2 regions of the Sporosarcina sp. P16b genome follow, and region 2 is predicted to be linked to the other one. Evidence: riboswitches for the same ligand, from Rfam matches in the RefSeq annotation. Region 2 holds a riboswitch; the other holds the start of a gene.
What was found. Region 2 has a riboswitch for S-adenosylmethionine ahead of metK (methionine adenosyltransferase). Riboswitches for the same ligand answer to the same signal wherever they lie in the genome.
Positions count from the first base shown of each region.

Region 1: it holds a riboswitch for S-adenosylmethionine, as region 2 does, so the genes downstream of both, CSV77_RS09105 (methionine ABC transporter ATP-binding protein) here and metK (methionine adenosyltransferase) in region 2, are expected to answer to the same signal.

Region 1 is NZ_PDYO01000006.1:37,353-41,557, forward strand. It holds gene CSV77_RS09095 (tRNA dihydrouridine synthase) at 1-699, shown strand, start outside; gene CSV77_RS09100 (pyridoxal phosphate-dependent aminotransferase) at 828-1,994, opposite strand; SAM riboswitch class I at 2,224-2,335, shown strand; gene CSV77_RS09105 (methionine ABC transporter ATP-binding protein) at 2,452-3,465, shown strand; gene CSV77_RS09110 (methionine ABC transporter permease) at 3,458-4,126, shown strand; gene CSV77_RS09115 (MetQ/NlpA family ABC transporter substrate-binding protein) at 4,144-4,205, shown strand, end outside.
Region 2 is NZ_PDYO01000021.1:20,757-24,961, forward strand. It holds gene CSV77_RS15300 (DUF3891 family protein) at 1-373, shown strand, start outside; gene metK (methionine adenosyltransferase) at 420-1,631, opposite strand; SAM riboswitch class I at 1,808-1,927, opposite strand; gene pckA (phosphoenolpyruvate carboxykinase (ATP)) at 2,105-3,697, shown strand; gene CSV77_RS15315 (alpha/beta hydrolase family protein) at 3,780-4,205, opposite strand, start outside.

The DNA of each region.
Region 1 (4,205 bases), on a different contig from region 2:
ATTGGGATGGCGGAACTTGGTTTTAAGGGATTGGATATTAATATGGGATGCCCTGTGCCAAATGTAGCAACAAAAGGTAAGGGTAGTGGTCTAATCAACCATCCTGAAACAGCTGCGGCAATTATTCAAGCAGCAAAAGCTGGCGGATTACCTGTTAGTGTAAAGACTCGTCTTGGCTATACAGACATTGAGGAATGGCACACATGGCTTAGACATGTACTGGAGCAAGATATTGCGAACTTGTCGATTCATCTTCGTACTCGCAAAGAAATGAGTAATGGGAGCGCGCATTGGGAATTGATTCCGGAGATTAAGAAACTTCGTGATGAAATAGCGCCCGACACGTTGCTGACGATCAATGGAGATATTCTCGATCGTCAAATGGGTATGGAGCTTGTGAAAAAGTACGGCGTCGATGGGGTTATGATTGGACGTGGAATTTTTAATAATCCATTTGCATTTGAAAAAGTGAAGAGAGAGCATGATCATAAAGAATTGCTGGATCTTTTGCGCCTTCATTTAGATCTTTTTGATAAATACTCGACAGAACTTGAACCACGATTGTTTAAACCATTACGTCGATTCTTTAAGATTTATGTTAAAGGATTCCGTGGGGCAGCTGAACTTAGAAATGAATTAATGAATACAAATACGACAGATGAAGTGCGTGCATTACTGGATAACGTAGAACTTGATTAATGTATTTCAGAAAATCTATAGCTTAAATGATTTATTTATACATGTGAAAGCCTCCTTGCCATTCCAGAAATACTGGTATGAGTAAGGAGGCTTTTTATATAATGAAGTGATAGCGGAATTATATCTTGTTACTTAAATAAACCGAGCTTTTCAATGCGGCGAACTGCTTCTTGCAACCGGTCTTCACTTTCCAACAACCCGACACGAATATATCCTTCTCCGTATACACCAAATCCGTTCCCTGGCGATACCGCGACGTCTGCTTTATCCAGTAATAAGTCAGCGAAGGTTTCACTTGTAAAGCCTTCCGGGACAGGAAGCCAAGCAAAAAATGAGCCTGTAGGAGCTGTAACATCCCAACCAATGCGTTCACATTCCGTTAGCAATACCGTCAGACGCCCTTCATAGAGCGCCACTAGCTCTTCAACGCATTGTTGGGGACCCGTCAATGCTTCAATAGCTGCACGTTGAATTGCTGGGAAGATGCCAGTGAATAAATGGTCTTGCAATACATTTAATGCTTCTATTATTTCAGAGTTGCCGACTGCAAAACCGACTCGCCAGCCAGCCATATTATATATTTTGGAAAGAGATAGCATTTCAATGCCGACTTCCTTTGCTCCTTCAGTTTGTAAAAAACTAATCGGTTTCTTACCTTCAAAACCAATGCCACCATACGCAAAATCTTGTAAGACCGCAATCTGATGTTCTTTGGCAAATGCCACCGTTTTTTCATAAAACTCGGGTGTGGCTGTAACACCCGTTGGATTACTTGGATAGTTTAAGTACATGAGCTTGGCATCTTTTTTCTGATCATCCGTTAATTTATCGTAATCAGGGAGAAATCCATTCTCCTTACGTAGCGGCATCGTATCATATCGAATACCTGCTAAGCTGACGCCGGATAAGTAATCAGGATAACCCGGGTCTGGCAGCAATAATAATTCACCTTCATTCATAATAGCAAGAGGTAGTTCTACGACACCTATTTTTGTACCGCCAAGTACCGCAACTTCTGTTTCGGGATCAATCGTGACATTGTATTCACGCTGATAATATTCAGCGACTGCTTGTTTTAAAGCAAGTGTCCCCCGAAATGGAGAATAACCGTGTGTAGCTGGATCTTCAACTGCTTCTTGTAATGCTTTAATAATATGAGGAGGTGTTGGCTGATCAGGATTTCCACGTCCTAGGTTAATCACATCTCTGCCTTCATCCATAGCCTTTTCTATTTTATTTAATAATAATGTAAAGAAATGCGGAGGGAGTTGTTGTAATCGGTTGGATAATGCCATAGTCTATTCCTTCTTTCTTTGATAGGGTATGTGCGTTAAGTATACATAGATCATACTAGACTTTTCAATAGAAGGATGGTTATTCGATTCTAGAGAATTGCCAAAACTAGTTAATGGAATTTAAAACTGATAGAATAAGTCGGATATTCTGATGAATTGGCGTTATTCACCTTGACAGTTTTATTAATTCAGATTAGTATATGTTTTATGCATATAATTTAATAGCAATCTCTTATCAAGAGCGACGGAGGGAAATGGCCCGATGATGTCCAGCAACCCCTTGCATAATACAAGGAAGGTGCCAAATCCTACAGTATGGTTTTCCATCTGAGAGATAAGCTGAGAATATTTCAGTCCCTCTTTCATTTAGAAAAATGAAAGATTTTTTTATTTAGAAATAAACTATAACCAACTGTTGATGATTAGTATTTACTTGAATGTAGAAAGAAGTGAGAACATGATCCAATTTCAACATTTGTCTAAGGAATATCAGACAAAAGAAAAAGTGATAAAAGGTGTAGATGACGTATCACTAGACATCGAGACTGGAGAAATATTTGGCATTGTCGGTTATTCAGGGGCCGGAAAAAGTTCTCTTATACGTTGTTTGAATTTGTTGGAAAGGCCAACGAGCGGCACTATTTTAATAGATGGTGTAAACTTAACGAAACTTTCAGGAATCAAGCTTCGGCGGGCACGCTTGAAGATCGGAATGATTTTTCAACACTTTTATTTAATTAGTCAAAAGACCATTTTCGAAAATATCGCATTCGCTTTACAAGCAGCAAAAATGCCTTCAGATAAAATAGAGAGCCGTGTAATGGAACTTCTCGAAATGGTGGGGCTGTCTGACAAACGCAATGTATATCCTGCCCAGCTAAGCGGGGGACAGAAACAACGCGTTGGTATTGCGAGAGCACTAGCCAATAATCCATCCGTTTTGCTTTGTGATGAAGCGACATCCGCACTGGACCCTAACACGACCATGTCCATTTTACGATTGTTAAAAAAGATCAATCGAGAAATGAATATCACCATTGTTTTAATTACGCACGAGATGAATGTGGTAAAAGAGATTTGTGATCGCATGGCGATTATGCAAGACGGAAAAGTGATAGAAGAAGGGCAAGTATATGACATCTTTTCTCATCCAGTTCAACCATTAACGAAGGAGTTTATCAGCAGTGTGGTGTCTTACGATATTCCTGAAGCCGTCATGTCCAATTTGGTCGGTACATTGATAAAAATCACATTTAAAGGTGAAGTAGCGATGGAGGGTGTAATTTCCGATACGATGCAGAAATATAAGGTCAAAGGAAACTTCCTGCATGGTTCGATTGAATATATTCAAGAACGAGCACTTGGGATTTTCTTGATGGAGTTACAAGGTGAGCGTGAAGAAGTGGAGCAAGCGATTGCATACATACTTGAACAAAACGCACAAGTGGAGGTGATCCGACAACATGTTTGATCTATCTCACATCATGGACCTCATGCCGGATATTACAAAAGCATTTGGTGAAACATTGTACATGATCGGCATCTCACTTACGATTGCGCTGATTATTGGATTGCCGCTTGGCGTTCTGTTATTTACAACAGATAGAGGATTATTTTTAGAGAATCGTGCAATTAATTCGGTGGTTGGGTTTCTCGTCAACATCATTCGCTCTATCCCATTTATTATACTACTTGTGGCTCTAATACCTTTGACGAAACTGATTGTCGGAAGTACGATTGGACCAGCAGCTGCCAGTGTATCGCTTTCCGTTGCAGCCATTCCTTTCTTTGCAAGGATTGTTGAAACATCCATGCGTGAAATTGATAAAGGGGTTATAGAAGCAGCAATTTCAACGGGTGCTTCGCCCTGGATGATTATTTGGAATGTGTTATTGCCTGAATCAAAGTCGAGTATTATCCAAGGACTTACACTGACGTTAATCAACTTAGTTGCCTATTCAGCAATGGCTGGATTTGTTGGCGGAGGTGGAATTGGGGACCTCGCAATACGTTTTGGCTATTACCGATATGATGACAGTATTATGCTTGTCACCGTCGCCATTCTAATTGTACTGGTGCAGTTGATTCAATTTGGTGGGGATCGTTTTTCAAAAATGATAGATAAAAGATAATAGGGGAGAGATGGATTATGAAGAAACTGGTACTTGCATTCATTCTAACTGCGTTAGTTGCGGCATTAGCGGCTTGTGG
Region 2 (4,205 bases):
TAAAGAAGTCGAAGGTTTTGATAAGGAACTTTTTGAAATGCATTTTGCTCTGCTTCAGCTTGGAGACAACTTTTCCTTATATTGTTGTGTGAATGATCCAGGTGTCGACAAAGCGAATGAACATATATTCTTTCGTGATGGTATTCCTTCTACTGGTATTTTCCCTTCATTACCGATAGGACGAATTGGGATATACTTTGCAGATCAGCACACTATTAAAGTGGAGGGTTTTCCATTTAGCTATTCTTTTGATATTGAAGTAAAACAGAAGACAATCTTGAAAAAAGATATAGAGGATAAAGGATTGCAAAGGGCTTATGAAGAGGCAGACTATGAAATGATTCCTTTTCGTATTTCACCGGCAAAGAATTAAAAAGTGCAGAAAAAAGGAAATGATTCCTCTTTCTGCACTCATTACTTTATTGCTTCACACGTACTGTACTCGCAAGATCTTTCAACGCTTCCACTTTATCTGTCTGCTCCCATGGCAATTCGATATCAGTGCGGCCAAAGTGACCGTATGCTGCCGTTTGTTTGTAGATTGGACGACGTAGGTCAAGCATTTTAATAATTCCTGCCGGTCGAAGGTCAAATAATTCACGTACGAACTCTACTAATTGAGTCTCCGATAGTATACCGGTATCAAATGTATTGATCGAGATAGAAACCGGGCTAGCTACTCCAATAGCATACGCCAACTGAACTTCACAGTGCTCAGCCAGTCCAGCTGCAACGATGTTCTTTGCCACATAACGCGCTGCGTAAGAAGCCGAACGGTCCACTTTCGTAGCATCTTTCCCCGAGAATGCCCCGCCACCATGACGGGCATATCCACCATACGTATCAACGATGATTTTACGTCCAGTCAATCCAGAGTCTCCTTGAGGGCCACCAACGACAAAGCTGCCAGTAGGATTAATGAAGTATTTAGTATGCTCGTCCAATAAGTTCTTTGGAACGACTGCATCAATAACAACATTCTTTATATCCTGCTCGATTTGCTCGAGTGTTGCTTCAGGGTGATGTTGTGTGGAAATAACGATTGTGTCAATTCGCACAGGATTATTATCTTGGTCATATTCTACCGTTACTTGTGTTTTACCGTCAGGACGTAAATAGGAAATAAGTTCTTCTTTACGAGCTTGTGCCAGGCGTTGTGCCAATTTATGAGACAGGCTGATTGGCAGAGGCATTAATTCTGGCGTTTCATTACATGCATATCCAAACATCAGGCCTTGGTCTCCTGCACCGATTGCCTCTAATTCTTCATCAGACATAGAGCCTTCACGTGCTTCGAGTGCCACATTGACACTTGCAGCGATTTCGGGTGATTGCTCATCAATGGAAGTAAGTACAGCGGACGTTTCGTAATCGAAGCCGTATTTCGCACGAACATACCCAATTTCTTTAACAGTGTCGCGAACGACTTTTGGAATATCCACATACGTTGTCGTAGTGATTTCTCCCATTACTAATACGAGTCCAGTCGTTATACTCGTTTCACATGCCACACGCGCATTTGGATCTTCCGTTAGGATCGCATCTAAAATTGCATCTGAAATTTGGTCGCACATCTTGTCAGGATGGCCTTCTGTAACTGATTCTGATGTAAACAGTCGACGGTTTGTCATGTTATTTCCCCCTATATTAAGCATCATGATACGGTACTCTCATAAGTCCCTGGTAAAGTTCCACGCCTAGACGTCAAGCATATACCATAAGGATTCAGGGCTAGACAATATAAAAAGCCCTCCACTCATATTCAATCCATGAGTAAAAGGCAAAATTTCACGCGCAGCACCTTTCACTCTTATCGTCCAAGGAATTAAACCTTGCTTCAGGTTTGGCACCTTCGCGTTAGACTTACGTCTATTGCAGGTTGCCGGGTTTCACAGGGCCTGTACCCTCCACCAACTCGGGATAAGAGTATCCGTTCATGTCACATCGTATTAAAAAGTTTGGATTTTGTCAAATTATTTCTTCCAAATCACTTGAGTTTTCCATTAGTATAGATTAATATTCTTAATGTGTTATACTATTTACGAATTAGGATATTCTTAGTAAGATAAAAATAAATCGACTACGCAAAGGACGGTATGTAAACATGATATCTGCAAAAATTGATGATAGTTTAAAAAGTCTTCTTAGTGGAAGCAACGTGACGATCCAAGCGTCTGTGGCAGAACTAACGGAAAAAGCAGTGGCAAGAGGCGAAGCTAAACTTTCTGCTGACGGTGCGATCACTGCTCGTACAGGTAAATATACAGGACGCTCACCTAAGGACAAATTCATCGTTGAAGATGCAGTGTCTAAGGATAAAGTAGATTGGGGTAGCACAAACAGTCCGATTTCAGAGGAGATCTTTGATTCATTATACACAAAAGTCATTGAACATTTGAAGAAAAAAGACGAATTGTTTGTTTTTAAAGGATTTGCAGGAGCAGATAAAGACTCCCAATTGTCTATCCAGGTTATTAATGAATTAGCTTGGCAAAATCAGTTCGTTCACCAACTATTCATCCGTCCAACTGAAGAAGAATTGAAAGCACATGAATCGCAATTCACCATTTTGGCAGCCCCTTCATTTAAAGCGGATCCAAAAGTGGATGGCACAAACTCTGAAACGTTCATCATTTTATCGCTTGAAAAGCGAATTGTCTTAATTGGTGGAACAGAGTACGCTGGGGAAATGAAGAAATCTATTTTCTCTGTTATGAACTACTTACTACCCGAGCAAGATATCCTATCCATGCACTGTTCAGCAAACGTTGGAGAAGAAGGCGATGTTGCTTTGTTCTTTGGTCTATCTGGAACAGGTAAAACTACGCTTTCGGCAGATGCTGACCGTAAACTTATTGGTGACGATGAGCACGGCTGGTCTGATAATGGCGTGTTTAACATTGAAGGTGGATGTTACGCAAAATGTATTAACCTTTCTGCTGAAAAAGAACCTGAAATTTTCGGAGCCATTCGTTTCGGTGCTGTTTTAGAAAACGTAGTACTAGATGAAGAAACGCGCATTCCCGATTATGATGATAAATCATTAACTGAAAACACACGTGCTGCATATCCAATCGAAAACATTGATAATATCGTGACACCATCTGTTGCTGGTCATCCGAAGAACATCATCTTCCTTACAGCTGATGCTTCTGGCGTATTGCCTCCGATTTCTATTCTTTCAAAAGAACAGGCAATGTATCACTTCTTGAGCGGTTTCACTTCCAAACTTGCTGGAACTGAGCGTGGAATCACTGCTCCTGAACCAACATTCTCTACTTGCTTCGGTTCACCGTTCCTCCCACTCCCTGCAGCAACCTATGCAGAGATGCTTGGAAAGAAAATAGATGAGCATGGTTCAAAAGTATTCCTCGTGAATACAGGATGGACTGGCGGAATCTATGGTGTAGGTTCACGTATGAACTTAGGCTATACACGTACGATGGTACGCGCAGCAATCGCTGGTAAGTTGGATAATATAGAAACAAAGAAGAACGAAATCTTTGGATTAAATATGCCCCTTGAAATCGAAGGTGTGCCAAGCGACGTTCTACACCCTCGTGATGCTTGGGAAGATCCACAAGAATACGATAAAGAAGCAAACCGTTTGGCTGATGCTTTCCGTGAAAACTTCAAGAAGTTTTCTCATGTTTCCGAAGACATCGCAATCAAAGGCGGACCACCTGTCATTAAATAATGTCATACGAAAGGGGCTGACCAATCTGGTCAGCCTCTTTTTGCGTCTTTATTGTAATCACATAAAAGCTAGCAAATGTTCATCATTGCCGCTTCATCCAATTTACTGCTTCTTTCACAAGCAGTCGATTCATTTCAGGAGGAATATAATGCGTATAGCCTTCCAAGTACCAAGTTTCAAACTCTTTATCCGCATCACGTAATGCATTCTCTAACAATATTGCCTGTTGGAAAGATACATTCGTGTCAAGAGTCCCGTGGATAATCAGTGTCGGAATATCGATATTCTCTATCTGGAATAGTGCCGACCTTTCACGATACGCATCCGGTTGATTATTCGGCGTGCCACCGATGACACGTTTCATCATACGCCGCATATCCTGTCGCTCTTTGTACGTGAAGACCACGTCTGAAACTCCAGCCCATGTCACCATAGAAGTTAAATCATCGCGGATTATAGCTGTCCATAATGCCATAATACCGCCTCTGGAAAATGAAAATAGATGAAT